Linked DNA regions of Desulforamulus hydrothermalis Lam5 = DSM 18033. The protein of the gene in region 2 interacts with the protein of the main gene of each other region in a pairwise test. Links are inferred from orthologs where the notes say so. Each region holds a gene or a part of one and is shown on either strand. Other genes may lie near its edges. The genes, in order: DESHY_RS12905 and def.

The links.
Region 1: the proteins of def (region 2) and DESHY_RS12905 interact in binary tests that used the Escherichia coli proteins (3 or more experiments, as listed by UniProt). The link is inferred for Desulforamulus hydrothermalis Lam5 = DSM 18033 from one-to-one orthologs.

What each region holds. Positions count from the first base shown.
Region 1 is NZ_CAOS01000015.1:77,264-90,184, reverse strand. The notes cover bases 9,968-12,812. They hold DESHY_RS12905 (aspartate-semialdehyde dehydrogenase), read left to right. Parts: upstream 9,968-10,801; coding sequence 10,802-11,824; downstream 11,825-12,812. Other genes in these bases: dapG (aspartate kinase), read left to right, coding at 11,826-12,812; DESHY_RS12910 (dipicolinate synthase subunit B), read left to right, coding at 10,167-10,751; dpsA (dipicolinate synthase subunit DpsA), read left to right, coding at 9,968-10,141. Outside these bases: DESHY_RS12970 (bifunctional riboflavin kinase/FAD synthetase), read left to right, coding at 1-886; DESHY_RS12965 (hypothetical protein), read left to right, coding at 1,018-1,248; DESHY_RS12960 (hypothetical protein), read left to right, coding at 1,261-1,482; rpsO (30S ribosomal protein S15), read left to right, coding at 1,571-1,840; DESHY_RS12950 (polyribonucleotide nucleotidyltransferase), read left to right, coding at 1,991-4,213; sleB (spore cortex-lytic enzyme), read left to right, coding at 4,405-5,121; DESHY_RS12940 (polysaccharide deacetylase family protein), read left to right, coding at 5,321-6,058; DESHY_RS12935 (M16 family metallopeptidase), read left to right, coding at 6,209-7,477; DESHY_RS12930 (hypothetical protein), read left to right, coding at 7,555-7,902; DESHY_RS12925 (YlmC/YmxH family sporulation protein), read left to right, coding at 7,917-8,186; dapB (4-hydroxy-tetrahydrodipicolinate reductase), read left to right, coding at 8,335-9,132; more of dpsA, read left to right, coding at 9,242-9,967; more of dapG, read left to right, coding at 12,813-12,921.
Region 2 is NZ_CAOS01000003.1:108,181-125,648, forward strand. Bases 14,467-17,308 are described here. They hold def (peptide deformylase), read right to left. Parts: upstream 16,195-17,308; coding sequence 15,739-16,194; downstream 14,467-15,738. Other genes in these bases: DESHY_RS01730 (DUF116 domain-containing protein), read right to left, coding at 14,467-14,766; fmt (methionyl-tRNA formyltransferase), read right to left, coding at 14,763-15,716; priA (replication restart helicase PriA), read right to left, coding at 16,273-17,308. Outside these bases: DESHY_RS01655 (branched-chain amino acid ABC transporter permease), read right to left, coding at 1-242; DESHY_RS01660 (ABC transporter substrate-binding protein), read right to left, coding at 321-1,508; DESHY_RS01670 (adenylate kinase), read right to left, coding at 1,875-2,516; DESHY_RS01675 (hypothetical protein), read left to right, coding at 2,684-2,920; DESHY_RS14790 (RCKP-type rubredoxin-like domain-containing protein), read right to left, coding at 3,154-3,267; rpe (ribulose-phosphate 3-epimerase), read right to left, coding at 3,324-3,998; rsgA (ribosome small subunit-dependent GTPase A), read right to left, coding at 4,003-4,881; pknB (Stk1 family PASTA domain-containing Ser/Thr kinase), read right to left, coding at 4,909-6,780; DESHY_RS01695 (peptidoglycan D,D-transpeptidase FtsI family protein), read right to left, coding at 6,794-8,224; DESHY_RS01700 (FtsW/RodA/SpoVE family cell cycle protein), read right to left, coding at 8,214-9,533; DESHY_RS01705 (Stp1/IreP family PP2C-type Ser/Thr phosphatase), read right to left, coding at 9,555-10,271; DESHY_RS01710 (FHA domain-containing protein), read right to left, coding at 10,249-10,740; DESHY_RS01715 (FhaA domain-containing protein), read right to left, coding at 10,742-11,530; dual-specificity RNA methyltransferase RlmN, read right to left, coding at 11,532-12,596; 16S rRNA (cytosine(967)-C(5))-methyltransferase RsmB, read right to left, coding at 12,599-13,960; more of DESHY_RS01730, read right to left, coding at 13,957-14,466; more of priA, read right to left, coding at 17,309-17,468. UniProt on the Escherichia coli protein: Removes the formyl group from the N-terminal Met of newly synthesized proteins. Requires at least a dipeptide for an efficient rate of reaction. N-terminal L-methionine is a prerequisite for activity but the enzyme has broad specificity at other positions.

The DNA.
Region 1 (12,921 bases), on a different replicon or contig from region 2:
TATTGTTGCTGCCATAGGAAATTTTGACGGACTGCATCTGGGCCATCAAAAGCTGATTGGTGAAGCAGTGGCAATGGCCCGCCGGTCCAAGGGAACGGCAGCTGTGCTAACCTTTCACCCGCATCCTCTGTCTGTCTTGAAACCTGAGCTGGCTCCACCCATGCTGCTGGATCAGGATGCCAAAAGAGTTATGATGGAGGAATTAGGGGTTGATGTTTTAATTTTACTGCCCTTTACGCTGGAATTTGCCCAGTTAAGCCCGGTTGAGTTTATCAGAGATGTCCTGGTTCAGCAATTAAATGTTCAAGGAATTGTGGTAGGTTACAATTATTCCTTCGGCCACCGGGGGCGCGGCAATGCCGAGACCCTCTGGCAATATGCCGCCGCGTACGGTTACACCTTAAGCGTAATTCCGCCGGTTAAGGTTGGTCAGCAGGTGGTCAGCAGCACTTTAATACGCCATAAGCTGGCAGAGGGAGATGTGGTGTCGGCCAGAAAACTGCTGGGTTATCCTCCTTTTACCGAGGGTACGGTGGTTTACGGTGAGCGCCGGGGTAACACTTTGGGCTTTCCTACCGCCAATATTGACTGTCCGGCTGGCATGATGGTGCCGGCCAAGGGTGTTTACAGCGTCCATGTAGATTTGGCCGGCGAAACCTATCTGGGCGTTGCCAATGTGGGCAACAAACCAACTTTTCATGGTTATCAACAACCGATCAATATTGAGGTACATCTGTTGGATTTCCACGGCAATATATATGGCAAAAAAATAAAAGTCAAATATATTCGCCGCTTGCGGGATGAAAAGAAATTTTCTTCTGTTACCGACCTGGTAAATCAAATTCAAGCTGACGTACAAAGTGCCAGATTTGACCATCCGGAGTAATATGGCAAAACAGAATAGTTATTGGCTGCCCCTAATATATTTAATAATACCTAACATTTACTTATGGCAGTAATTATGCTACAATAGTTGCGGCACACGTCCCGAGATCCGTACGAAAGGAGACGTTGCCCATGGGGTATGCAAAGCATGATACTCCGGAAGAGGAGGTTAAACGCTGGCTTAATCACATTGCCTTAATATGTTTAAGCGAGGAGTTTCAATCTCTCAAGCGTGAATTGGAATCTCTCTATCTAAAGTCCAACATTGATAATGTACGTTTGGCGGCCTTTCAGGATGCCCTGTATGCCTTTTTGGTGCAGGAAGAAGATGAAAAACTGATTAACCTGTACCGTAACTGCTAAGCGGAGCGTTGTATGCGTATCATTATTACCGAACACGCTCGCAAAAGGCTGAGGGACCTGCGTCAAGATAAAATTACTACGGCAGATATTATAGCAGCAGCCAGAGGGATTCCGGGCCGCATACCAACAGCCACCAGATTTCGAGGTTTTTTTACCAAATCAGGCCGCATGTTCGATATCGTAGCAAAAGATATTGAAAATGGCCGTTTGGTAATTACCATAATTGGGAAGTAATATTCCCGGGAACTGTTATCTAGGGAACTCGTTCACTCCGACGGTTGGCTTGGATAACAGGGATTATGCAAATAAGGAGGTGAACATTGTGGCACTGTCTGCAGAAAAGAAGAACCAAATTATTCAGGCTTTTAAAACCCATGAAACCGATACCGGTTCGCCGGAGGTGCAAATTGCTCTTCTTACAGAGCGGATCAACCAATTAACCGAGCACCTGAAGTCCTTTAAAAAGGATCATCACTCTCGTCGTGGGCTGTTGAAAATGGTTGGCCAGCGTCGGGCGTTGCTTAATTACCTGCGCGACCGTGACTTTGACCGGTATCGTGCCATCTTAGAAAAACTGGGTCTGCGTAAGTAAGCAGTAAAAGTGGGCTATTGGGCCCACTTTTGTTTTATATTATTTGCTTTAAGTAATACCTAGTATTTTTGGCACAGAAAGAAGGAAATACTAATAAAAATGTCGAACTGCTAAGATTTGTCAACAACTTGGAGTGTGGAGGTAGTAATAGTGTCAGATAATCCAGTATTAATCAGGGAAATGACCCTGGGGGGCAGAGTTCTCTCCCTGGAAACAGGCAGGCTGGCCAAACAAGCCAGCGGAGCCGTCTTGGTAAAGTACGGCGAAACGGTGGTACTGGTTACCGCTACGGTGGCGAAAAATACCAGGGATATTGACTTTTTCCCTCTTACGGTGGACTACGAGGAAAGGCTTTATGCTGTTGGCAAGATTCCCGGTGGCTTTATTAAGCGCGAGGGACGTCCCAGCGAGAAAGCTATCTTGTCGGGCCGTCTGATCGACCGCCCCATCCGGCCGCTGTTTCCCAAACACATGAGAAACGAAGTTCAGGTGGTGGCAACAGTTTTATCTGTTGATCAGGATAACGCACCGGAAATTGCTGCCATGATCGGTGCTTCGGCAGCCTTGCATATATCTAAAATTCCGCTTAAAAAACCCATCGGCGGCGTCATTGTAGGTCGGGTAGACGGCCAATTTGTTATTAACCCGGTGGTGCGCCAGGCGGAAAACAGTGACATGCACCTGGTGGTGGCCGGAACCGATGACGCGGTAATGATGGTTGAAGCAGGTGCTAAAGAAGTGCCTGAGGATCAAATCCTGGAAGGCATCATGTTTGGGCATGAAGTTATTAAAGAGATTGTACAGTTTATTGAAAATTTCCGGCAAGATGCTTTAGCGCTGGGCTTGGCTCAAGAAAAAATGGTTATTCCTGAGCCGGAAGTGGATGCTGCCATAACCGAAGCCGTTTTGCCGCAAGCCGAAGAAGTTATTCGCGAAGCGGTACTGCATTGTTCCCGGGAAAAACTGAGCAAGAAGGCAAGAGAAGCCTATATGGAAGAAGTTCTTACCGGTTTGCAGGAAAAATTTTTGGAGCAATTCCCGGAAAATTCCAAAGAAATTACCATGCTGCTGGAAAAAGCCGAAAAGAAAGTGGTACGCCGCATAATTACTCATGATAAGCTGCGTATTGACGGTAGGGCCATTGACGAAATTCGTCCTATTTCTGTGGAGGTGGGAGTGCTGCCCCGTACCCATGGTACCGGTTTGTTTACCAGGGGCCAAACCCAAATACTGTCAGTAGCAACCCTTGGTTCCATCAGTGATGAGCAAATTTTAGACGGCCTTGGTTTGGAAGAAAGTAAGCGTTTTATGCACCACTATAATTTTCCGCCCTTTAGTACCGGGGAAACTAAACCCATGCGGTCGCCGGGACGCCGTGAGATTGGTCACGGAGCGTTGGCAGAGCGGGCTTTGGAACCGATGATACCGCCGGAAGAAGTTTTTCCCTACACCATCCGGGTGGTTTCGGAAGCTATTGAATCAAACGGTTCCACTTCCATGGGCAGTGTTTGCGGCAGTACTCTGGCTTTAATGGATGCCGGGGTACCCCTCAAGGCACCGGTGGCCGGCGTGGCCATGGGGCTGATTATGGAAGAAGATAAATTTACTGTCTTAACAGATATCCAGGGCTTGGAAGACCACCTGGGGGATATGGACTTTAAGGTTGCAGGCACCGCTAAAGGCGTTACTGCCCTGCAGATGGATATAAAAATACCCGGTATTACGAAAGAGGTTTTTGAACAGGCATTGGCTCAAGCGCACCGGGGACGCATGTATATTTTAGGCAAAATGCTGGAAGTGCTGCCTGAGCCGCGACCTGAAATTTCCCAGCACGCCCCGAGTATTATTCGTACCAGCATTCATCCGGACAAAATCAGAGATGTGATTGGCCCGGGCGGTAAAATTATTAAAAAACTGGTGGAGGAAACCGGCGCAGATATTGATATCGAGGACGATGGCAGGGTGTTTATTGCTGCCGTTGACCGTGAAAAGGGCAAACGAGCTTTGCAGATTATTGAAGCCATAACGGCTGAAGTTGAAGTAGGCAAGTTATACACCGGTAAGGTTACCAGGGTTACTGATTTCGGTTGCTTTGTAGAAGTCATTCCCGGTGTGATGGGGCTTGCAGGCAAAGAAGGCCTGGTACACATTTCTCAACTGGACTTCCAGCGGGTAGAAAAGACCGAAGACATTGTGAAAGAAGGCGATACCATTACGGTAAAAGCTATCGGGTTCGACCAGCAGGGCCGCCTGAAGCTGTCGAGAAAAGAAGCCATGAAAGACTTGGGCCTTACTCCTCAGGAAGAACCGGCTGACAAAGGGGAACGCAGAGAACGCAAGCACTTACATCGCCCAAAGGTTGCCAAGGAATAATCTCTCATAGGTCGGTAAATTGAAGTTATCCTTTGATTTAACTTCAGTTTATCGGCTATGTTTTTTTATGTGGACATGACATGCGGTTATCTTGATATAACAGCTGATACACTCTTTGCCATTACTCCTAAAGAATAGGTAAAATAACGTTGTATTATTTTATAAGCTTTGCTTTAAAAGGAGTGACAGCAATGAGTGTAAATAACTTAACAAGAATTATAGCATTGTTGTGCGCAGTGTGCTTTTTTGTTATGCCTGTTAATGATGCCGCTGCCTATTTAGGTGACAGAACATTAAAGTTAGGCATGTCCGGCTATGATGTTTGGCAGCTGCAAAAAAACCTTGATTACCTGGGTTATCCGGTTGGCGATTTAGACGGTAAGTTCGGCTGGCAGACCTTTAACGCAGTAAAAAATTTTCAGTGGCGCAACGGCTTAAAAACAGACGGAGTGGTGGGAAAAAAGACCGCCTCGGCCATCATTGCTCAGGTCAGCGGTAATCAAGCACAACGGCCCAGGACGGCAGCTGCAGCATCACGCAGCGGCCTGCAGTTTTCCCGTCAGGATATTTATGACCTGGCGCGAGTTGTGCACGGCGAAGCCAGAGGAGAATCCTTTGAAGGGCAGGTGGCGGTGGCGGCGGTGGTATTAAACCGCCTGCAATCCGGACTTTTTGGCCGTACCGTGCAGGACGTTATTTTTCAGCCCTGGGCCTTTACAGCGGTACACGACCGGCAATTTTATTTAACACCCAATGAATCTGCTTTCCGGGCAGTAAATGCTGCTATCAAAGGGTGGGATCCTACCGGCGGAGCGCTTTACTATTGGAATCCGCAAACCGCCACCAGCCGGTGGGTGTGGAGCCGTCCAATAGTTAATAAAATAGGCAACCATGTGTTTGCTTACTAAACGGTTGACGAACCAACAGCCCGAACCGTTGAACAAAAAATTTATTTGCGGCGAACAAGACCTTGTGCTTTCAACCAGCCCCCTTGCAACAGGTGCAAGGGGGTTATATTTTGGGGACAAGCAGGCTGTTGTAAATAAGATATAATCTTCTCCCCGCCAGCATAGAGATTGAAAAGAGTGCTTTTTTGGGGGGGAAGATATGCGGATATTTTATATACGCCGGGGCCCTGTTTATAAAGTTTTCTTGTGGCTGCTCATTATTATGTTTTTGGTGGGTTTAGGCATTTTAGCCAGCCGGGAAAAATATGAAAGAACCATTGCTCCGGTTTACCGGGGCAGTGATCGGGAAAAAAAGATTGCCTTGACCTGTAATGTGTTTTGGGGAGAAGAATATATACCCAGAATGCTGGAAGTGCTGGCGGATCACCAGGTTAAAATTACTTTTTTTGTAGGTGGCACCTGGGTAAGAGATTTTCCTGATTTGTTGCAAAAAATTGATGCAGCCGGACATGAAATAGGTTCTCACGGCTATAGCCATCCCCATCCTGACAGGCTTTCCAAGGCCGGCAATCTGCAAGATATGCAAAGAGCCGAAAAGTTGATTTATGATACCATTCATAAGCGTCCCCGCTTATATGCGCCGCCTTACGGGGAAAGAGGTCCGGCGGTATTAAAAGCTGCTGAGGAACAGGGTTATACCTTTATTTTATGGAGCATTGACACCATCGACTGGCAACGGCCGGCACCGCACGTGATGGTAAGGCGGGTGGTAGAAAAAGCTCATAACGGCGCAATTGTCTTGATGCATCCAACAGCCCCTACTGTTAAAGCGCTGCCGGAAATTATCAAACTGTTGAAAAAAGAGGGGTATCAATTTGTCACGGTAGGCGAATTAATCGCTGACTTGCCGGACCAAAATGAGATAACAGGTAATTAATATATTCAAGGGAAGGGCATACTTACAATGATTATCGTTATGGCCTGATCTCAATATTTATTGCCGGTTTTCTGAACACTTGCCAAAGGAAAAGGATTTTGTATATAATTGGCGAAAGATAGGTTTATTGTGCTGCCAGGAGGTGTTGTAATGTTTTACCAAAAAGAAGTACTAGCAAACGGAGTAAGAATTTTGACTCAACAGGTACCGCATGTCCGCTCTGTTGCCATCGGTATTTGGGTGGATGTGGGTTCCCGTGATGAAAGTAATGACCAGGCCGGCATCTCTCACTATATTGAGCACATGCTGTTTAAAGGAACCAAACATCGCACAGCCAAGCAGATTGCTGAAGAGCTGGATGCCGTGGGGGGGCAATTAAACGCCTTTACCACCAAAGAATACACCTGTTACTATGCCAAAGTGTTGGATGAACATTTTGACCTGGCGGTAGACATCCTGACCGATATGTTGTTCCATTCCAAGATATCTGAACAGGATGTGGAGCGGGAAAAAAACGTCATCCTGGAAGAAATTAAGATGTACGAAGACGCCCCGGATGAACTGGTGCATGACATGTTTGCAAAAACCATCTGGTCCGGTCACTCTTTGGGCAGACCAATTATTGGTTCCTCTGAAACCGTATCGTCTTTAAACTACCGGGATTTGCGCTCCTTTATGAAAGATCACTATAAGCCTAATCGCATGGTCATTTCGGTAGCCGGCAATATTGCTCATCAACAGGTGGTCGAAAAGCTATCACCCTTGTTTGGCAGTTTAGAGGGTAGTGTAATTGACAGGCAGCTGGCAAAGCCCCGTCATACCTCCCAGGTAAACTGCCGCAATAAAGAAACCGAGCAAGTACATATGGTCATCGGGGCGCCGGGCGTCAGTTTAGACAGCGACCTTGTTTATACTGTCCAGGTTATTAATACCGTGCTGGGCGGCGGGCTGTCTTCCCGGTTGTTTCAAGAGATCAGAGAACAGCGGGGACTGGTTTATACGGTTTATTCCTACCACAGCTCTTACTACGACACCGGTATTTTTGGTGTTTATGCAGGACTTAGCAGGCAAAATGTTAATCAAGCCATGGAACTGATCTTTAAAGAAATCAAAGACATTAAAAAGAACGGTGTAACCAGGGAAGAATTGCAAAGAGCCAAGGATCAGTTGAAAGGCAATTTATTATTGTCACTGGAAAGTGTCAATACACATATGAGCCGGCTTGGTAAATCTGAACTCTATTTAGGTAAAGTATATAGCCCGGAAGAAATTGTAGCTAAACTAAACCGGGTTACTGTAGAAGATACCCAGCGGGCGGCTGCCCGGCTGTTCCAACCGGAGTGTTTTGCCATGGCGGCTATAGGGCCCTGGCAGGATTGCGGTGATTTGAAAAACGTTCTGGATACCTTAAAAGATTAATTTTTTCCCCTGTGACCAGGGGACTTTCTTTTAGGCATATTTGTCCACCACCTTCATATGATGTAGCAGGGAGGTGGATGAATTTGGCAGAGAGTATGGCAGTGGGTCTGCTGGCTGCTGTGTTGGTGGTTTTATCCCTGCGGGAACGTATGAGAATGAGCCGTTATCGTAAAGAATGGGATGTCATCGGAGAGAGCAAGGCCTCACCTTTGTCTGAGTCACTGGCGGGCCTGGTGGGCACTGCCGGCGGTATTTATTTATCCTTGGTCATGTTAAAAACTTTCTTGGAAATTGATGTGCCGGCCAGGGTTAATATTGCGGCGGTCAGTTTGGAGCCAATGGCAGCGGTATCCTTTATCCTGGCCATCATCAGTCCGTTTTTCAGCCGTCTGAAAAAAGGGTGGCAAAGGTTAAAGTTCAGATAAGGGGTGTGGCAGCGGTGCGTTTAGGTGAGTTAATTGGAAAAGAAATAGTAAATATTCATAATGGAGCACGGTTGGGGATTATCGGTGAATCTGATGTAACCATTGATATTGAGTCGGGAGCCATTTGTTCCATTATTTTACCCAAAAAAACCAACTTAATTAATATGTGGACGGATAAACCACAAATGGTTATTCCCTGGGAAAGTATCCGCAAGATTGGCGAGGAAATAATCATAGTAGAACTGAATTATGGCAATCAATTTTTCTCCAGGTACAAGTATTAAAAGCCCGGTAGAATTTTATAAAACCACTTGCAGTGCCCCGCTATGGGGTTTTTTTGTTTGAACTTGACAAGCATAAATGTGGTAATAGATAATAAAATGCAATAATTAAGCAAAAAATCTCATGTACTTATGAAAAGGCGGTGTTTTTATGATTAAAGCAGTTGTGGCAGGGGCTCTCGGTAAAATGGGGCTGGAATCCTGCAAGGCCATTGTGAAGGCTGAAGGAATGCAACTGGTAGGGGCGGTGGACAGTAAAGAAATTGGCCACAGCATCGGTACATTTATCGGCCAACCGGACATAAATATTGTGGTTGCCGGCGATCTTGAACAAGTACTGCGGGATGTAAAGCCTGATGTCCTGGTTGATTTTACACGTCCCGGTGTGGTGCAAAGACACATTAAAACAGCCATTAATGCCGGTGTACGACCGGTAATTGGCACTACCGGTATGAATACCGCGGAAATTGAAGAATTTAGACAATTAGCTGCCCAACGGCGCCTGGGGGGATTGATTGCACCAAATTTTGCCATTGGTGCTCTGTTAATGATAAAGTTTGCCACCGAGGCGGCCAAGTTTTTCCCTCATGTGGAAATTATTGAGCTGCACCATGATCAAAAGATGGACGCTCCATCAGGTACGGCAGTAAAAACGGCTGAATCCGTTGCTGCTGTCAGGGGACAAATATCCCAGGGCATGCCCAGTGAGTTTGAAAAAATTGCCGGGGTCAGGGGAGGCAACTTTGACGGCATGCGTATTCACAGTATAAGACTGCCGGGGCTTGTTGCCCACCAGGAAGTGATTTTTGGCGGCCTTGGCCAGACACTCAGCATTCGTCATGACTCCATCTCCAGAGAGTCCTTTATGCCCGGGCTTATTCTGGCCATTCGCAGGGTTATGAACCTGGATCATCTGGTTTATGGACTGGAAAATCTTTTATTTGAATAACTAAATATGGATATTACCGCACCTGCCTTAAGACCGCAGGTACAAGCACCACCCCCTCAGGACACTCATATCATGTAGTGTGTCATAGATGGTTGAGAGGAGGGATATCATGCAGCCCGACTTGAAGGGGGTCAAGGTGGCCGTCCTGGGTGGTGACGCCAGGGAAATTGTACTGGTTTCCACCTTATCTCGCCTTGGTGCGCATGTGAGGGTGGTTGGCCTGCCGGTAAAACAAGATCCTCCGCATGTCAGCCTGTATGGGAGCATTGATGAAGCACTGGCGGATGTTCAAGCAGTAATCCTGCCGGTACCCGGTATTTTGGAAAAAGGCAACCTTTATTGTGTTTATCAAGAAAAGCCTCTGGTACTTTCGGAAGCATTACTGGTAAAGCTGCCTCCCCGTACCCCAGTGTTTGTGGGTTTTGCCCGGCCAATGCTGAAAGACATGGTCCAGCGCAGCAATGTTAAACTGATCACAGTTCTGGATCTGGACGAGGTAGCTATACTTAACTCTATTCCTTCGGCAGAGGGCGCTGTTCAAATGGCCATGGAGAATACAGATATTACCATCCATAACAGCAAATCCTTTGTTCTGGGTTTTGGTCGTACCGGCGCCAGCCTGGCCAGGCTGCTGCAAGGCATGGGGGCAAAGGTAACAGTGGTTGCCAGGTCAGCAGCTCACCGGGCCAGGGTGTATGAGATGGGTATGGAGCCTTTATCTTTCCCGGAATTGCCGGATGCCATTGCCAGGGCAGACATTATCTTTAATACCGTACCGGCTCTGGTGCTGAATAACAGCCTGTTAAGCAAGGCCAGGGAGGACGCAGTAATTATTGATGTTGCCTCCCCACCGGGCGGCACCGATTTTGAAGCCGCCGCCAGGTTAGGCATTAAAGCTTTACTGGCCCCGGGCCTGCCTGGTAAAGTGGCCCCGAAAACTGCCGGTCAAATCTTATCAAAGGTGATCCCTTCTCTGTTGGCACAGGAGTTAGAACGCAACGGACATTAAGGAGTGGCTTACGGAGGTGCGGTATATGCGTTTAAAAGGCATACGTATTGGTTTTGCCCTGACTGGATCTCACTGTACTTTAGATGAAGTGATGCCGAGAATTCAAGAGCTGGTTGATCAGGGGGCAGAGGTTTTGCCCATCGTCAGTTATGCAGTGGATACTATGGACACCCGTTTTGGCACAGTGCAAAAATGGCGTGACCTGTTAAAACAAATTACCGGTAAAGAGCCGATCAACAGTATCAGCGGCGCTGAACCGGTCGGTCCCGACAAACTGGTGGATGTGGTGGTGATTGCTCCCTGTACCGGCAATACTATGGCTAAATTAGCCAACGGAATTACCGATACACCGGTTTTAATGGCAGCCAAAGCCCATTTGAGAAATCAACGTCCGGTGGTGCTGGCAATCTCTACCAATGACGGTTTAGGTATAAATGCAAAAAATCTTGGTTTACTTCTTAACACCAAGAATGTTTATATGGTACCATTTGGTCAGGATAGTCCCACCGGAAAACCCAATTCCCTGAAAAGCCGCATGGATTTGATTATCGATACGATCGAACAGGCCTTGCAAGGGAAACAAATTCAGCCTATTTTAGTGCAGCCTTAACTTCCGGAGCGGGGTATCAAACTCTATATCTTTTAGGAGGGAAAGGAAGATTGAAAAAAGTCAATGTGGTTGTGGTCGGTGCAACCGGAGCGGTAGGACAGGAAATTTTAAATATATTGGATGAACGCAATTTTCCCGTTAACAATTTAAGACTATGCGCTACTTCCCGTTCGGCGGGAACTGAAATTGAGTTCCGGGGCCGGAAATATGTTGTTGAAGAAACTACTCCGGATTCCTTTACCGATATGGACATTGCGCTGTTTGCAGGCGGCAAAGCCAGCTTGGAGTTTGGTACGGCGGCTGTGGAACGTGGCTGTGTTATAATTGATAACAGCAGCAATTATCGGATGGACCCTGCGGTACCCCTGGTGGTGCCCGAAGTTAACCCAGAGGATGTAAAATGGCACAAGGGGATTATTGCTAACCCAAATTGTTCAACCATCATAATGGTGGTTGCTTTGAAACCCCTGCACGATGCAGCCGGCATTAAGCGGGTGGTGGTTTCTACCTACCAGGCGGTGTCCGGCGCCGGTAAAGAAGGCATTGAAGAGTTGACTGAACAAGTGAAAGCAGTGCTGGAGGGCAGGGAGCATCCACCGAAAAAATTTGCCCACCCCATTGCTTTTAACTTAATTCCCCATATTGATGTCTTCCAGGATATGGATTATACCAAAGAAGAATGGAAAATGGTAAAAGAAACCAGAAAAATTATGCATGATGACAACATTCAAATAACTGCCACCACTGTCAGAGTGCCGGTTTATCGCAGTCATTCAGAGTCAATTAATATTGAAACTGAACGCAAATTAACTGCCGCCGCAGCAAAAGAAATTTTAGCTCAAGCACCGGGCGTTATCGTTCAGGACGATATTGCTGACAATATTTATCCCATGCCGCTGTACACCTCTCATCAGGATGAGGTTTTTGTGGGACGCATCAGGGAGGACAACTCAATTGCCCACGGTTTGAATCTTTGGGTGGTGGGGGACCAAATCCGTAAAGGTGCTGCCACCAATGCGGTGCAGATTGCGGAACTGTTACTAAAATATGACTGCTTACTGGAGAAGAAATAGTATGCGTTTTCTTGTGCAGAAATTTGGCGGAACCTCCCTGGTGACGCAGGAGTTAAGAGAGCTGGTAGCCAGCAGGATTATTGCTGCGGCTGACGAAGGATATCTGCCGGTGGTAGTGGTTTCGGCCATTGGCAGGGCGGGAGAGCCATATGCTACTGATACCTTATTAAATTTTGTGCTGTCCATTCACCGCGATCTGCCGGCCAGGGAAATGGATATGTTAATGTCCTGCGGGGAAATTATCTCAGGTGTTGCCATGGTAAATACCCTGCAGGGGATGGGCAGGCAGGCGGTTCTTTTAAACGGCGCCCAGGCGGGTATTATTACTGATGGCAATCATAATGATGCCAGGATTATCCGGGTGGACCCGCAAAATATTATTAAATATGCCGAACTGGGCAAAATTGTGGTAGTGGCCGGTTTTCAAGGTATCAGCGAACAAGGCGAGATTACGACTTTGGGACGCGGGGGCAGTGATACGACAGCTGCTGCATTAGGGGTAGCCCTTAATGCAGAATGCGTTGATATTTATACCGATGTGGAAGGAATTATGACGGCGGACCCCCGCATTGTGGAAGATGCCCGCATTTTGGATACCGTAACCTACAACGAAATTTGCCAGCTAGCCCATGAAGGGGCCAAGGTCATTCACCCCAGGGCGGTCGAGATTGCTATGCAAAAAAACATACCCCTCCGGGTTCGTTCCACCTTTTCAGGTACACCGGGTACCCTGGTTACCAGTCATCACGAGGTATATGGCACCATAGATATTACCAGAGACCGGTTGGCCAGCGGCGTTACCCACATTGCCGGTGTCACCCAATTTAAAATTAACCTGCCGGATTTGGCCGTAGATGAGCCGGCCCGGCGAATTTTCACAGCCCTCGCCCTGGCGGATATTAGTGTTGATTTTATCAATGTCAGCCCGGAAACCATTATGTTTACGGTAAAAGATGAAATGGCGGCTAAGGCTGTGGCCGTATTGGAAAATCTTGGTATTAAACCGCAATTAAAACCTAACTGTGCCAAGGTTTCTACCGTAGGTGCAGGTATGACCGGGGTGCCGGGGGTAATGGCCCGTATTGTGCAGGCGCTTA
Region 2 (17,468 bases):
TTCTCAATGACCATGCCCAGGATAGCGCAAACCACCATAGCTAACAGCAGAGCCGGTACAAAGGACCAGCCCAGAACGGCTGTGGCAAAAAAACCCAGATAGGCACCCACCATATAAATATCGCCGTGGGCAAAGTTAATTAATTGGACAATACCGTAAACCATTGTATATCCCAGGGCTATCAGCGCGTAGATGCTGCCCAGTGAAATACCGTTAATCAGTTGTTGTAAAAAAACTTCCAAAGATGCCACCCCAATTCGTTGTTTTGCAGACAGGTGAGGGGTTACCCCCTCACCTATAGAATGATCAGCCCGGTGATTTTAAGGATTTACATATGTTTTATAAACTTGCTTGCCGTCTTTCATTTCCAGAATAGCGGCACCCTTGATCGGGTTGTGGTTTTCGTCAAAGGACAGTTTTCCGGTAACAGCCTGTACATCTTTGGTTGCTTTGAGAGCTTCTTTAATTTTTTCAGGACTTCCGTCACCGGAACGCTTAATGGCATCAACAATCAGTATGGCCGCGTCATAACCGAGAGCAGCCATAGAATCAGGCACCTGACCGAATTTAGCTTTGTATTTTTCTACAAATGCCTTAACGTTAGGATCATCCTGTTCAGAGGAGTAGTGGTTGCTGAAATAGGTGTTGTTGAGAGCTTGGGCGCCGGCAATTTCGGCCAGCTTGGGAGAATCCCATCCGTCGCCGCCCAGGAAGGGAACCGTAATACCCACTTCACGTCCCTGTTTAACGATTTTACCAACCTGCTCGTAGTAGCCGGGGCAATATACAACATCAGGATTCAAACCTTTAATCTTGGTCAGGGTAGCTTTAAAATCCTGATCTTCCGGCACGAAGGCTTCCTCACCGAGAATATTGCCGCCTTGTTTGGTGAAAGATTCTTTAAAGAATTGAGCTAAGCCTTTGGAATAGGGAGAGTTGTTATCAACATAGATGACTGCTGTCTTGGCTTTCAGATCTTTAATGGCAAAGTTGGCCATTACGGTGCCCTGGAAGGGGTCAATAAAACATGCACGGAACACGTATTCGCGCACCTGTTTGCTATTGGGGTCCACAGTTACATCCGGGTTGGTGGCTGAGGTGGTTAAGACGGGGATTTTATTGTCGGCCGCCACCTGGATAAAGCCAAGGGTATCACCTGAGGTGGTAGCGCCAAGAATGGCTGCCACTTTATCCTGAGTGATTAAACGGGTGGCTACGTTGGCAGCTTCGGTGGCATCGGATTTGTTATCCAACTTAACAAACTTGATCTTTTTATTCAGCACTCCGCCGGCGGCGTTTACTTCATCGAAGTATAACTCGGCTCCGTTAGCCGCAGCTGTGCCAAAGGTAGCTACGTTACCGCTTAACTCAAAGTTACCGCCAATGACGATTTCATTGGCAGACGCAGCTTTTTGCTCTTGTTGAGCGCCACCGCTGCCGCAGCCAGCTGCTAAAACTGCCAGCATCACCATTACTGCCAAGAGGGCAGCAAAACGAACCTTTTTCATACTAATTAATCCCCCTCTGATTCTTTGCTCGGTGCACACTTGCTTTACCGCGTTAGACCTGTCAGTAGTTTAATCACCTCCCGATGCGACAAAATATTAGATTTGATTAAAAATTTCTACGAAAAAATATTCCACGACAGCGGTTGAATTCCTCCAGGCAGTATTTTAAAAAATAAGATTTTTTAAGAAAAATATTGTGTGCAGCATACTGACATAATTTGGCCGTTCTGTTCGCTTTGTTGGGTGCTAAACAGTATAAAAAATTAACCGCCCAACGGTTAGGGCGGGCAAACAAAACAACCCTGCCACCGAGAAAATCGGCTGACCAGGGTTGTTTGGCCGGAAAGTTCTGTTTTTATATTACACTTATTTTACAGCGGCCAGAATATCTGCTAAAACTTTGCTGATTTCTTGATCGCCGTTAATGTTTTTCAAAATTCCCTTTGCAGCATAATAGTCAATCAGGGGTTTGGTTTTTTCAATATAGGCATTTAAACGGGTGCCCACGGATTCTTCGTTATCGTCCGAGCGCTGGTACAGCTCACCGCCGCAGGTGTTGCATTTGCCTTCTTCTTTGGGAGGATTAAAAAGAACGTGATAGGAAGCGCCACAGCCTTTGCAAACCCGACGGCCAGTTAAGCGGGCCATTAATTTTTCCAGGGGTACTTCAATATTAATTACGCCGTCTAACTTAATGCCCATGTCCTGCAGGGTAGCATCCAGGGCGGCCGCCTGCTCAACAGTGCGAGGGAAGCCGTCCAACAGGAAACCTTGTTGGCAATCCGGCTGGGACAAGCGATCTTTAACCATACCAATTACTACTTCGTCAGGTACCAAGGCACCTTTATCCATGTATTCCTTGGCTTTTTTGCCCATTTCGGTACCTTCCTTAATTGCTGCCCGGAACATGTCGCCGGTGGAAATGTGGGTAATGTTTAATTCCTTAACCAATACTTCTGCCTGGGTGCCTTTGCCGGCGCCGGGGGGGCCCATGATTAATAAATTCACAACTATCCCTCCTGAATTAATTAATAAGCTCGTGCCTAATGATATTGTATATTATATCACAAACCGGTCAATATGAATTAGCAAGAAAAAACAAAAAATGTTTCCATTGGAAAGCGCCACACTTAAGTTTATAATAAAGAAAAATATGATGAAAGGAATGTAAAACCATGACTGTCAATGTTGACAAGTTTGTTCAGGAGCACCAGGAGGAAATTATCGCCCTGGTTAACAACAGTTTAAACCGGGCCGGTGATATAGTGGCCAAAAAGGTGCAATCAGGTGAACTGGGTGCCACTCTGCAAGATGTTTTGCCGGTCATGCTGTATGAGATATTACTCACAAATACCGTGGCAACCCTGCGGCTGGTGGCAGACATGCTGAATAACAGCACCGGACTAAACTAAAAGTTTTATCATTATCCTGACGGCATTAAGCAGTTAAACCCGGGGGCGTATCTGACAGCCGGTCATACTGCTGACGTAAACAGTTTTTAACCTGCCGGTGATGGCAGTATATTTTGTAACGGTGCAAAATAAAAAACATCCCGTTTCACTATAAGAGTGGACGGGATGCTTGTTTTTGGTGTTATATTGCTGTAGAAGTCGGGTGGCAGAACCGGAAACGACTTTGGGAAAAGCTACTTGGTTTCTTCTTTGGCAAAATCTTCTTTGGTAGCCCCGCAGGCACATTTCTGGGGACGGCAGCGGCCTTCTTTGGTGGCACCGCATTTTTGACATTTCCATACAGCCATTTATCTCAGCCTCCTTTTACTATAGAGTTTTTTGGGATCCGGTCATAAGCCGGCCGCTAACAGATAGCTGCTGTGGCTTGTTCGGCTGCCCGGCGGATATCATGTACCGCTTGCGCAGGATCAGGCGCCCCGAAAACGGCCGAACCGGCCACCAATACCCGGGCGCCCGCCCGGGCTACCAGAGGAGCTGTCTCGGCATTGATGCCGCCGTCCACTTCAATTTCAGCGGTCAATCCGTTTTGCTTGATTAAGCGGGAAAGTTCATCGATTTTAGGCAGTACCTGGGGAATAAATTTTTGCCCGCCAAAGCCGGGATTAACCGTCATTAATAAAACCAGATCCAGCAAAGGTAAGATGTATTGTATAACATTTAAAGGCGTATGGGGATTTAATGCAACCCCGACTTTCGCCCCGGTTTCCTTAATTTGCGTGACACAACGGTGCAGATGGGTGCAGGCTTCGGCATGAATACAGATTAAATCGGCCCCCGCTTGTACAAAGTCGTCAATATATCGTTCGGGTTGTTCAATCATCAAGTGAACATCAAAGAACATTTTGCTGTGCGGCCGCAGTGCTTTGACAAGCAATGGTCCCAAGGTAATGTTCGGAACAAAATGACCGTCCATCACATCAATATGAAGGTACTCGGCACCGGCTTGTTCAACCTTTTGCACAGATTGGGCAAGATGAGCAAAATCTGCTGATAAAATTGACGGTGCGATTTTAAGCATATTATTAGTATCTCCTCTCCTGCTGCAAAACTTCCTCTAAAAACATTAGGTAATGTTGGTACCGGGTCTGATTGATCAATCCCTGCGCTACGGCTGTTTTAACGGCACAATGGGGTTCGTGGCAATGCAGGCAGCCTTTAAATTTGCACTCTGCCGCACAGGCAGCAAATTCCGGAAAACAATATCCCAGCTCTTCCCTTTCCATGTCAGGCAAATCCAAACTGGAAAAACCCGGAGTATCCGCTACAAAACCACCGTTCGTAAGTGGCAACAATTCAACGTGACGGGTGGTATGTTTACCTCTTCTCAACTTATAGCTGATCTCGCCGGTTTTTAACTGCAAACCCGGCTGCACGGCATTTAGCAGGCTGGACTTTCCTACTCCGGAAGGGCCTGCCAGTACGGAAGTTTTGCCCGCCAGCAATTGACGCAGGTCATCAATACCTTCATTGTTTTGGGTGCTGGTAATAACCGTCGGATAACCTATTTTGCGGTACAACCTGAGCCACTCGTGATCACGTCGGCCGCTCAACAGGTCTGCTTTATTTAAGCATACCACCGGAGCCACACCGGCATGCTCGGCTAAAACCAAAAACCGGTCCAGCAGAGCCAAGTTTGGCTCCGGGTCCTGGACGGCAAAAACAATCACCGCCTGGTCTATATTGGCCACCGGGGGGCGAAAAAGTTCTGTTTTGCGAGGCAGCACTTCATCGATGCGTCCGGTGTTACCTCTCACGGGTGTTACCCTGACACGGTCTCCCACCAAAGCAGCGGCACCTTTTGCCAAACGAAATTTGCCCCGCAAGGTACACTGCCAAATTTCCGCGCCCTTTTGGACATAATAAAATCCACCGTAGGCCCTAATTAAAACCCCTTCAAACACGCAATTACCCTCTCCTTGACCAGGACATCAGATTTCCTTCTCATCCACCAAATTTCCGTCTATATACACCCTTACTTTGGCCTTGCCATAAACCCGTATACTCCTTGAGATCTGATCTCCCGGCTGCTGGGTACTGATGTAAGGGTAGTATTTGCCCCTGACGTCTTCGGTTTCTATCTTAACTTCGTGGGTTTGTCCGTCGTCCGGCACAGTAATGCGTACGGTTACCTCCCGGGCGGTTGGTCCGGGGCCTTTGCTCAGAATTAGATTAACCTTAGTGCCCTCTGCCACCTCTTCTCCGGCGCCGGGCTGATGAGCAATAATTTGGCCGCTTAAATAATCTAAACTTTCCGCCTGGCTGATTACATCGCCCAGTTCCAGCCCTGCTTTATTTAATTCCGTGCGGGCGGCTTCCTGGGTCAAACCCACCAGATTGGGTACCTTTTGCACCGCCGGTTGCGGGCCCTTGCTGATAAACAATTTGATGCGACTGCCTCGCGGCGCTTGAGTATTGCCTGCAGGTTCCTGGGCAGCAATTTTATCAGCCGGTATATCATTGCTGAATACAGGTTGCGGTGTATCTACCTGGAATCCTTCGTTCTCCAGCAGTAACCGGGCTTCATCAAAATACCGGCCGGTGACGTCCGGTACTTTTACCAGATCCGGTCCTTTACTAACCACCAGCAGGATGGTGCGGGTTACTTTAATCTTATCATGGGCTTTCGGATCCTGGAGGATTACTACTCCTTTCTCTGCGTTTGCGTCAAACCGCTCGTTAACAGTTATATTATTAAATCCTCTCTCTTTAAGAATCCTCTCGGCATCCTCCCGTTTAATCCCCACCACCGGCGGCACTTCCGCCTCGGCCACATTGAGGTAACTGTTCAAGGCAAACAGCAGGCCGCCTGTTAACAGCACAACCAGCAACCCCAACACCCCCCAGGCGGCAGGTTTTAATCCTTTACGTTTGTTCCGGGTATGGGTAAGTGCCGCAGATCTGGCTTTGGCTTCTTCTTTAATTAGGTTGGGGCCGGGCAATACCCTGGTGTGCTCGTCTTCTTGGTCATAAAGCGCCATGTTTCTGGTTTCTTCGCTGATGGAAACCAAATCCTCAGCCAAGGCCCGGGCACTTTTGTGCCGTCGCTCGGGCAATTTATCCATCGCCCGCAGCACCACCAGTTCCAGGTCTTCCGGTACGCCCGGGTTAATTTCCCGCAGGGATAAGGGCTGTTCTTGAATATGCTTTAAAGCTACGCCAATTGCACCGTCCCCCTGGTAAGGCACCTGGCCGGTGAGCATTTCATACAGTACCACGCCCAGGGCATAAATATCGGATTTCGGACCGGCCGGTTCCCCCCTGGCTTGCTCCGGGGAAATATAGTGCACTGAACCGACAATGGTATCGGTATGAGTCAGGGTGGAAGCGCTGGCTTGGGCAATGCCAAAATCTGTCAGTTTGGCCCGGCCGCTTTTAGTTATTAAAATATTATGGGGTTTTACATCCCTGTGAATTATATTGTTTTCATGGGCGTGTTCCAGGGCCTCGGCAATTTGCCGTCCCAGTTGGATAACCCTGGCAGGGGACAAGGGGCCTGCCCGGCGGATTAATTCTTTCAGGCTTTCCCCGTCCACATATTCCATCACCAGATAATGACTGCCGTTTTCCTGTCCGACATCATATATACTGACAATATTGGGGTGGGACAAACTGGCCACCGCCTGGGCTTCCCGTCGGAAGCGCCGTACAAAGTCCTGGTCGCTGGCATACTCCGGCCTGAGAACTTTAACGGTAACCAAACGGTTAAGGAAGGTATCTTTTCCTTTCCAAACCAGCGCCATACCCCCGCCGCCCAATTGTTCCAATATTTCATAACGGTTACCCAGAAGTTTGCCTATCATCACTGTCTCACTCCTATAAGTTCTCGCTTCTCAAATACGCTGCCATTACTTCTCTGGCGATGGGAGCCGCCACACGACTGCCGGAACCGGACTTTTCCACAATTACAGCCACTACTACTCTGGGTTGATTGGCAGGCGCAAAGCCGACAAACCAGGCATGGGGCAAACTGTGAGGCTGCCGGACGGTTTTGGTCTCGGCGGTGCCTGTTTTCCCAGCTACCTCCACCCCCGGGATAGCCGCCGGGGAAGCGGTACCCCATTTAACGGCAGCTATCATCCCTTGCTTAATTATCTCAGTCACCGTTGGATCGGCGGCAGTCTGCCAGACACTGCTTGCGGTAACCCGCAGCACTTGACCGTCCGCCCTGCGAACTTCTTTTACCAGGTAAGGCTTCATAATTACACCGTGGTTGGCAATGGCTGCTCCCGCCAGCGCCATATGCAACGGGCTGATTAAGGTATCCCCCTGACCAAAGGAGGTTTCCGCCAGCTGGCTCCGGCTGCGTCGCTCAGGGACAGCCAGAGTACCGGGACGTACCGGTATCCCTAAATCGGGATCTTGATTAAGACCAAATCTCTTAAAAGTATCGCTGAGTCCCTGCCAACCCATTTTTACTCCTGCCGTGGCAAAGTAGGTGTTGCAAGAAACAGCCATTGCTTTAATAAAATCTACCGTGCCGTGAGCCCGGTTGTCGGCTATCCGGTTGCCGTCTACCGTCACATAGCCGGGACAATCAACGGTTGAGGACGCTTGAGCAGTTGCCCGGGCCAAGATGCCTGCCCCGGTAATGATTTTAAAGGCCGACCCGGGGGGATAGGCCCCTTGGGTCGCGCGGTTAAGCAGGGGGGCGTTTTCCTCATCAAGGTTTAAGCCCTGCCACACACCGGGCCGGTCAATGGCATTGCTGTCAAAGGCCGGTGAACTGACCATGGCCAGTACTGCACCGGTTTGCGGATCCAGTGCCACCACCGCCCCCCGCCTGCCCTTTAAGGCCTGCCAGGCTGTTCTTTGCAAAGCAGCGTCCAGGGTCAGCACCAGATCATGCCCCCGGGGGCGGCGGTTTAATACTTTATCCAACAGGTTATTCAAAGTGTCTGCCTCGGTAAGGCCCAATAATTCCTTACTGTAGGAAGCCTCCAAACCGGCGGCGCCATATCTCTCAGAAACATAACCCACCACGTGGGCAAAGGGAGAAATATGGTTTTCTGTTAAATAAATCCTTTTTCCCCGCTCCCCTAACCATTTTGTTTCCGCCAGTACAACACCCTGCCGATCATAGACGGTGCCTCTGATTATACCGGCTTCTCTGGCTGCCAAACGGCGGTTTTGCGGGTGTACAGCCAGCTCCTGACCTTGCTGCAAAACCAGGTAGCTTAAATATAAAATCAGCAAAATAAAGTTACACAGCAAAAAGTAACCCAGATTTCTAATATTATGCTGCATGGTTACGGTTTACCTCGTGGGAAATATTAAGGAGCAAGCCCAGCAACACAAAGTTGGCCACCAGGGAACTGCCGCCGTAACTGATAAAGGGCAGCGTTACCCCGGTCATGGGCAGCAGCTTAATCACTCCTGCAATAATAATAAAGGTTTGCAGCCCCATGAGGGCCGTTAAGCCAACGGCTGTCAAGGCAGCAAAATCATGGCGGGCCGCCAGGGCAATCAGCAGGCCGCGGTAAATAAAGCACATATAAAGCAGCAGTACTGCACAGCCGCCCAGCAGCCCCAATTCCTCCACAATGGCGGAGAAAATAAAATCTGTATGTACGGCAGGAATTAATTCAGGCAATCCTTGCCCCAGGCCGCTGCCGGCAATCCCGCCCGATCCCAGTGCAAACAATGATTGAATAATTTGATACCCTTTCCCCTCCAGAAAAGGCCAGGGATTTAACCATATTTCCACCCTTGATCTCACATGGTCAAAAATATGATAAGCTGCGGTTCCTCCCAGGAAAAATAAAGCTAATCCTATGCCCACATAAAACATGCGGGCGGTAGCAACATATACCATAGCCAGAAAGGTGCAAAAATAAATCAGTGCAGTTCCCAGATCCTTTTGGAAGACCAGTATTAGCAGGGAAATCCCCCACATCACCACCAGGGGACCATACTCGCGGACGCCCGGTATGCTGATGCCAAAAATTTGTTGCTGGCCCGCCGATAAAATTCTCCTGTTTTCTGCTAGAAAACCCGCCAAAAACAAAACCAATAATATTTTAACAAATTCTGAGGGCTGAATTTGTAATATGCCAAGATTTAACCAGCTGCGGGCACCATACTGTTCCTGGCCGAAAAAGATAGGCAGTACCAACAGCAGTACACCGACAGCAGCATAAATATACTTGTAATCAGCCAACCAGTCCGGTTTCCTGAACATGGTGGTCAGGATGACCAGCACCAGTAAACCAATTAATAACCAGGCAAACTGCCTCTCGGCATACTGGGGACGCAAACGAAACAGAAAGATTAAACCCAGGGCAGTTAAGCCGGCTGTAATAGGCAATAAATAAGGATCACAGCAAAATCCGGCCAGCCGCCAATACACACTGATCAGCCAAAAACCAACCATAGTACCGACACTTAGCAAGATAACAAACCACCAGAAGGGTAACTGTTTACCGCCGGCCAGTGACAACTGATAAACCTGCCGCAGCTCCGGGTCCCCTAAATAAAGGGTAACCAGCCCTACAGCCAGATAAGCGGCAATGTAATACAACAAGGTTCGTTCTTCTTTACGCAGGTTGGCTGTCAAATGGCTGTACACCTCCGAAGGTTACTCCATTTCGACCAGAATCATAGTAATATTATCATGCCCTCCCCGTGCCAGGGCAGTATCCAATAAAAGCTTAACCGCAAGGTCTAAATCTTTTTGAGCCAGAATGGTTGATTTTATTTCTTCGGGCCGCATGTGGTTAACCAGGCCGTCAGTGCATAATAATATTTTGTCTCCGGGCTGCAGCCGACGGTTGTAAAAATCAAAGGTAACGGCCGGCGCAGTTCCCATGGCCCGTGTTAAAACATTACGCTGGGGATGACAGAGGGCCTGTTCTTCGGTAATACCGCCATGGCGGAGCATTTCCCCGACCAGGGAATGGTCGTCCGTAAGCTGGATAATGTCATCATCCCTTACCAGGTAAGCCCGTGAGTCGCCAATATGGGCAATAAACAGTTGGTATTCCTGAAAGAGGCCGGCGGTAACGGTTGTGCCCATGCCGCGGTATGCCTCAAATTCACTGGACAGCCGAAAAATCCTTTGATTAGCTTCCTGTAAAATACGCTGGATAGAGGCTTGGATATCTTTCGTTGTCTTTAATGCTTGTCGCAAATTTTCCGCCAGGTAATTAAGGGCCGTGCTGCTGGCAATTTCTCCTGCCTTGTGCCCTCCCATGCCATCAGCCACAGCAAACAGGCCAATATCCGGGCAGGCGCACAGACTGTCTTCATTGCCGGCTCTCACCCGTCCGACATCAGTAATTTGACTCCATTTCATACGCCCACCTCACAAATCGAAAAATAACTTCACCAATTCTAATACGGTCTCCGTTGGCCAGTACAGTAGGTTTTGTCAGCGGCATTTCATTAAGATAAGTGCTGTTTAAACTGCCTAAATCTTCTAACCAATACTGACCCTGTTGATAAAAAATACGGGCATGTTCATGGGAAGCATGCGGACCGCTGAAAATAATATGATTACCCGCTCCCCGCCCCAGCCTGGTTACGTCGCCCAGGGGATAGGTGTCACCGGGCCGGATTTCTTGATCAGCGGAGGTCACCACCTGTAAAACCGCACCGTCGCCCCCGCAAACCGCCGGACAGGAAGGCACGCGTTCCACCGGCTGCCGGTTTTCCCGGGCATTCTCCCGCAGACGGTCGAACATGCTGACAGTTAAGCGAAAAATAAATAAATATAGTAAAATTAAAAAGATGGTTCTTAAGACGGTTATGGCCAGTGACAGCACTTTAAATCTCCTTAAAAATAAGAACTGTATTACCCACCGTAATGACGTCGCCGGTAGTTAATTCTGTTTTATCTACAGGCAAACCGTTCACATAGGTTCCGTTGGTACTGTTGAGATCGGTCAGCCAAAAACGGCCGCCTGTTTTTTCTATTTGGGCATGCCTTCTGGACACGCTGCTGTCTGCCAGAACAATGTCGCAGGTATCACGGCGGCCAATGCTGGTGCGGTAATCGGTCAAGGGAAATTCTTTGCCGGCATCCTTTCCTTCCTCAACCACTAAAACCGCCGAATATTTTGGCTTGACATCAAATAAAGGAGCAGTGTCCGATAAAGGCCTGTAATCTATAGTATCCTGATTATCCGTCGGCAGAGTTGCAGGGGGGGTACCGGCATGGTCTGCCACCTGTCCTGTATCCGGCACACCAAATTTACTTTCTATCACAATATCCCCTGCTGCCACCTTTTCCCCCTCGGCAAAAGTAATACGAGGCCGTCCAACCAGGGTAAACTTTTTTTCCGACGCTTTTTGTACCAGGTAGTCTGCCAGTTCTTCCGACAACAGGGCAGCCATAGGGAAGATCGCTTGATAATCCGCTGTATGCAGTTTTACGGTATATTCATTGGGTACGTAGACATGGGAAACACTAACCCGCCGTTTATCCCGCATCGCCCGGGCCAACTTTTTGGCTATGTCCGTGGGCTGTACCCGGGCATCAGCACTGAACTTATCTTTAAAAAAACCTTCAATGTACTTTTCCAAACTGCTTTCCAGCCCCGCGAACAGTCGCACGTCAGTCACCTCCCGGCTTTTGCTTTTCATACCGGCGTCTTAATTGGCCGCAGGCGGCATCAATATCACCGCCCATTTCCCTTCGGACGGTAACATGCAAGCCTCCTCGGCTTAAAATAGCACGAAACCTTTCGGTTTGGGCCGGCGAAGACCGCTGAAAGCCCCGTTCCTGCACCGGGTTGGCTGGAATTAAGTTAATATGACACAGCAACCCTTTTACCAGAGAGATCAGTTGCCTTGCATGTTCTTCCCGGTCATTGACGCCGGCCAGCAAAGCATATTCAAAAGTAATCCGCCGTCCGGTCAGGTTTACATAATCATGGCAGGCCTCAATTAACTGCGCTAATTTATAGCGGCGGTTAATCGGTACCAGTTGATCCCGTAAAGCGTCATTGGGTGCGTGCAGTGAAACCGCCAGCGTGAGCGGCAGTTTTTTTCGAGCCAGTTCCCGCATACGGGGTACCAAACCGCAGGTAGAGAGCGTGATATGGCGGAAACCGATATTAAGGCCGTATGGGGCATTGATATTGGCTAAAAATTTTAATACATTGTCGTAATTATCTAAAGGTTCTCCGGTGCCCATGATGACTATGTGGCTGACCCTCAGCCCGCTGTCCTGCTGAATGCCCAATACCTGATCATATATTTCGGCCGGGCTCAGGTTGCGCACCAAGCCGCCCAGGGTTGAGGCACAAAACAAACAACCCATGCGGCAACCTACTTGAGTGGAAACGCAGACAGCATTGCCGTAACTATGTTTCATTAAAACACTTTCCACCGCATGCCCGTCCGTCAGGGTAAACAGATATTTTACGGTGTCGCCGTCGGCTGATTGCCGGCGAACTGCCATTTGAGGGGAACTTAGCCAGGCCAGCTCAGCCAGCTTGCTTCTTAATTCTTTGGACAGGTTGGTCATTTCGCTAAAACCGGTTATCCCTTTAGCAAAAATCCAACGGCAGATTTGCTCCGCCCGGAAAGGCTTTTCGCCTAATTGGCTGAGAAGTTGCTGCAGCTCGGTCAGGTTTAAATCCTTTAAATTAACTTTGGAGTTGCTATTTCTACACATTTTTACTCAAATCCTTTTTTTCTCAAGCGAGCCAGGAAAAACCCGTCCATGCCGTGGACATGCGGCAGTAATTGCAAATATCCCCTGGCAGCGGTTGCTTCCCGGTCTAAACCCGGCGGCAGGAACTGTCTTAGGTCACCCAGGCTGAACTCCGGATGGTTCGCTAAAAAGTCCTCCACGACCCCCAGGTTTTCTTCATGGGAGATGGTGCAAGTGCTGTAAACCAGCACCCCGCCGGGGCGCAAGCATTTGCTCGCAGATGTCAAAATCTCCTTCTGCAGCTTAACTATACCCGGCAGCTGGCAGGGGTCTTTGCGCCAGCGGGCGTCCGGTCGTCTCCTTAATACGCCCAGACCGGAACAAGGGGCATCCACCAACACATAATCAGCCCAGCCTTGATATTCCTGATGGATGTCCCGGGCATCCGCCACTTTGGTTTGAATGGAGTTAATACCCAGGCGCCGGCAATTGTCATTTATTAAATCCAGTTTATGGGCGTATAAATCAAAAGCTAAAATCTGACCCGAATCACCCATTAACTGAGCCAGGTGGGTTGTCTTGCCGCCCGGTGCTGCCGCCACATCAATTACCCGGGCTCCCGAAGCCGGATTTAAGACATGCGCCACCAACATGGAACTTTCATCCTGCACCTGAAATAAGCCTTCCCGGAATGTTGTCAGCGATCGGTAAGATAAAAAACCGCTTAAATTTAATCCTTCCGGAGCGTAGGCAGTAACAGTTGCCTTAACCCCTTCATCCTGCAGGCGCGCCTGCAGTTCCTGCCGCGAAATTTTTAAAGTATTGGTGCGCACCGTATTGGGAGCCGGACTGTTGTTGGCCTGACACAGGGCAATGGTGGCTGAAAAACCAAACTCTTTTAACCACCGTTCCACCAGCCAGGTGGGATGAGAATATTTAAGAGCTATAAAATCTACCGGGTCTTGCTCGGGATCAGGAAAATCCAAATTATCCCGTTGTCTTACCACATTGCGCAACACCCCGTTAACAAAATTGGCTGCACCGGCATGGCCGTATTTTTTAGCCAGGTTGACAGATTCGTTACAGGCTGCAGAATCGGGTATCCTGGGCATAAACATAATTTGATAAGTCCCCATGCGCAGAATGTTGCGAATCCAAACGGTTTGCGAAGCCAAGGGCTGCTTTAAAAAATGGGCCAGTATCCAGTCAATGGTATTTAAATGTCGCAATACCCCATAAACTAATTCTGTGGCAAAAGCCCGGTCCAATTTGCCGGGCTGATATTGTTCAAGCACCTTATTGAGAGCAAGGTTAGCGTAAGCACCTTCTTCTTCCACTGCTTTGCCAACCAGCAGAGCCAGCTCCCGGGCGGTGATATTTTTCAATTTTTCATCCCTTCCTCATACCTGTCAGTGGTGCAGCCCAAAAAGAATTCAACAGCCCGGCTGACGCCGGCAATATTAACCGAAGTATTAAAACAGGGTCCATAGGGGCGATCATTTAACACGCCCAGCACCGGTATTGGGCTGCAGTCCTGAATACCGCTGGCCAGGTCCCTTTCACAGGCAACCGCCACAATGGCCCTGGGCCGGTACTCTTTAACAAATTTACGGGCCAGGGTGCCACCGGTGGCTACCCCTACTCGGATACCGTATTTATCACGCAGCATCAGCAGATCAGCCACTTTACATTTGCCGCACCGCCGACAGTTATTGATATCGTGGGTCACCTTGTGGGGACAATGGCTCTCTTGCAGGCAGTGGGGCGCCAGCAAAAGAATTTGCTCCGGGCGCAAAGCCTGCTGATTGGTGCGTACCAGCTCATTATTAACTTCAATAAAAGAATTTTTTATTTTATCTGTATCTATTTTAAAAAGACGCCCCAGCCCGATGGCAAAGGGAAACAGCGCTGACATGGCAACGCGCATCAAAGGCTGCAGCGGTCTGATGGTTTGCGCCAGCCAGATGGTTAGAACTATGCCGCCGATGCCGAAACCTACCGCTAAAATGGCCAGAATAACCAAACCAACCACCGCGATTAAAATTACCTGATGCAGCAATGTCGTAGGGTGATAAAGCAGGTACCAGACGGTTCCCGCCAGCAACCCTACCACCAGCAGGCTGGCCACCAGCAACCCTAAGAACAGTCTTTTGCGAACCTGTGGCGCCTGCATTTGACCGGGAGTAATCATGACCGGAACATTCCTCCCCCACCCAAAACCGTACCGGGAGCAATAGGTTTTCCCCGCAGGAAATCTTCAGCCGCCATTTTTTTACTGCCCTGCAATTGCAATTCAGAGATTAATAGGTGTCCACGACCGGTTTGTACTAGTATGCCTGAAGAACCGGCTTCTAAAACAGTACCCGGCTGCGCGGCGACAGTTTCTGACGAAATCTCCCGCGTCCGCCAAATCTTTAATATTTTGTCTTCCCAGGTGGTATAGGTGCCCGGCCAGGGATTCATGCCCCTGACCTGGTTATGGATGTCTCTGGCCGGCCTATCCCAGTGTATCAGTTCATGTTCTTTTTGCAGCATGGGGGCATAGGTGGCTTGGCTGTGATCCTGGGGTGTCCTGGGCGCCAAACCTTGTTCCAGTAAATCAATGGTTTTTACCAACAGTTCGGCCCCAACCAGGGCCAATTGATCATGCAGCATCCCCACTGTATCATCCGGTCCGATAATCACTTTTTGCTTTAAAATCATATCGCCGGTGTCCATGCCTTGATCCATAAACATGGTGGTAACACCGGTTTCCGTTTCCCCGTTAATGACAGCCCAATGGATAGGAGCAGCACCCCGGTAACGGGGCAACAAAGAAGCATGCAGGTTAATGCAGCCCCGGGGGGGCAGCGCAAGGACGGCCGGCGGCAGAATTTTGCCGTAAGCCACCACCACCAGACAGTCCGGCCGGAGTTCTTGCAAGTTTTGTACAAACTCCTGGGTTCGGATGCTGTCCGGCTGCAGTACCGGCAAATGATTGGCCAGTGCCAGCTGTTTTACCGGCGGCGGTTGCAATTGCTTACCCCTGCCCTTAGGTTTGTCCGGCTGCGTCACCACAGCCACCACCTGCTTGCCGGCAGCCAGCAAAGCCCGCAGGGAGTATGCAGCAAAATCCGGTGTACCCATAAAAACAATGCGCATAAAACTGTCTCCTCTGGCTGATTTATTCTGCTTTACGCAGGTTGCTGGCTTTGTCTACAAAAATAATGCCCTCCAGGTGATCAATTTCATGTTGCAAGGCACGGGCCATAAAGCCTTTTGCTTGGTAAACCACCTCTTTGCCTTGGCGGTTTAATCCCTTGACAATTAATTTATCCGCCCTGGCCACCTCACCAATCATACCCGGTACCGAAAGGCAACCTTCCGTATCCACCGCCTGGCCGGATGCTTCCACTATTTCCGGGTTGATTAACTCTACCAACCCCTCACCTACGTCCACCACGATAACACGCTTAGAAACTCCTATTTGGGGTGCGGCCAAACCGACTCCTTTGGCTGCGTACATGGTGTCGGCCATGTTGTCCAGTAGTTTTAAAATATGGGGCGTTACTTCTTTAACCGGCTTCGCCTTTTCCCGCAGCACCGGATCACCGATTTCTACAATTTGATAAACAGCCATTATCTGGTCCTCCTGTTCTTAAGCAAACCTTTTTATTATGAAGTATCTTTGGGAGCCCTTTTTAATTCCGCCGGCAGGCTATAAGTTAAGCGGGTCTACATCGATGCTCACGGCTACTTGCTTATATCGGGTGCCGGCTTGTTCCAATACGGCAGCTGCCAAGCGGCGAATATCCCGGCTGGCCATGCCTTTAAGAATCAGCTGCCAGCGGTAACGGTTCTTAATGCGGGGAATGCCCGCCGGGGCAGGGCCCAGTATTTCCCAGTCCCGGACCGCCAAATTTCTGCCTGCCTCAGCTAAACGTTCCTGCCAGTATTGGGCAGCTGCCATAACATCACCTTCATTAAGGCCGGTAAACAGTATCTTGATTAAATAGCTGAAGGGCGGGTATCGCAGCGAGCGGCGCACCGCCATTTCTTTGTGGTAAAATCCCAGGTAGTCATGGTTTTGTGCCGTAATAATGCTGAAATGTCCGGGATCATAGGTTTGAATAATTACTTCGCCCGGTTTGCTGCCCCGGCCGGCCCGGCCGGCCACCTGGGTAAGTAATTGAAAAGTTCTCTCGGCAGCACGGAAATCCGGCATATGCAGGGTAATATCCGCACTGATCACACCAACTAAGGTTACCTGGTGAATATCCAGCCCTTTGGCTATCATCTGGGTACCGATCAACACCTGGGCGTCCCCGTGTGCAAACTCATGCAGCAACTGCCGGTGGGATCCCTTACGGGCGGTAGTATCAGCATCCATACGCAAGACCCGGCAGTCTGGGAAAAGTCGTTTCACTTCTTCTTCCACCCGCTGGGTACCCACGCCGAAACTCCGTATGGTTTGCCCGCCGCAGCAAGGGCAAATACCGGGCGCCCGGGCAGCATGACCGCAATAATGGCATTTTAGCCAGCCGTCACTGTGCAACGTGTAAGAAATCTCACAGCGGGGACATTTCATAACCCCGCCGCACTGCCGGCAGATCACCACTGTGGCCAGTCCCCGGCGGTTAAGAAATAAGATGCTTTTTTCTCCCTTGGCCAATCGCCCGGCCAGGGCGTTTTGTAAAGCAACGCTAAAAATGCTTGTGTTGCCTGCGGCCAGTTCCTTGCGCAGATCAATTATATGTACTTTGGGCAGTTCCCTTTGATCCACACGTTTGGTCATGGTAATTAAGCCGTAAGGACCGCCTGGCCTGGCCCTGCAATAGCTCTCCAAGGCCGGGGTAGCACTGCCCAGCACCACCACTGCTTTGTTTTGGGCAGCCCTTTGCAGCGCTACCTCAC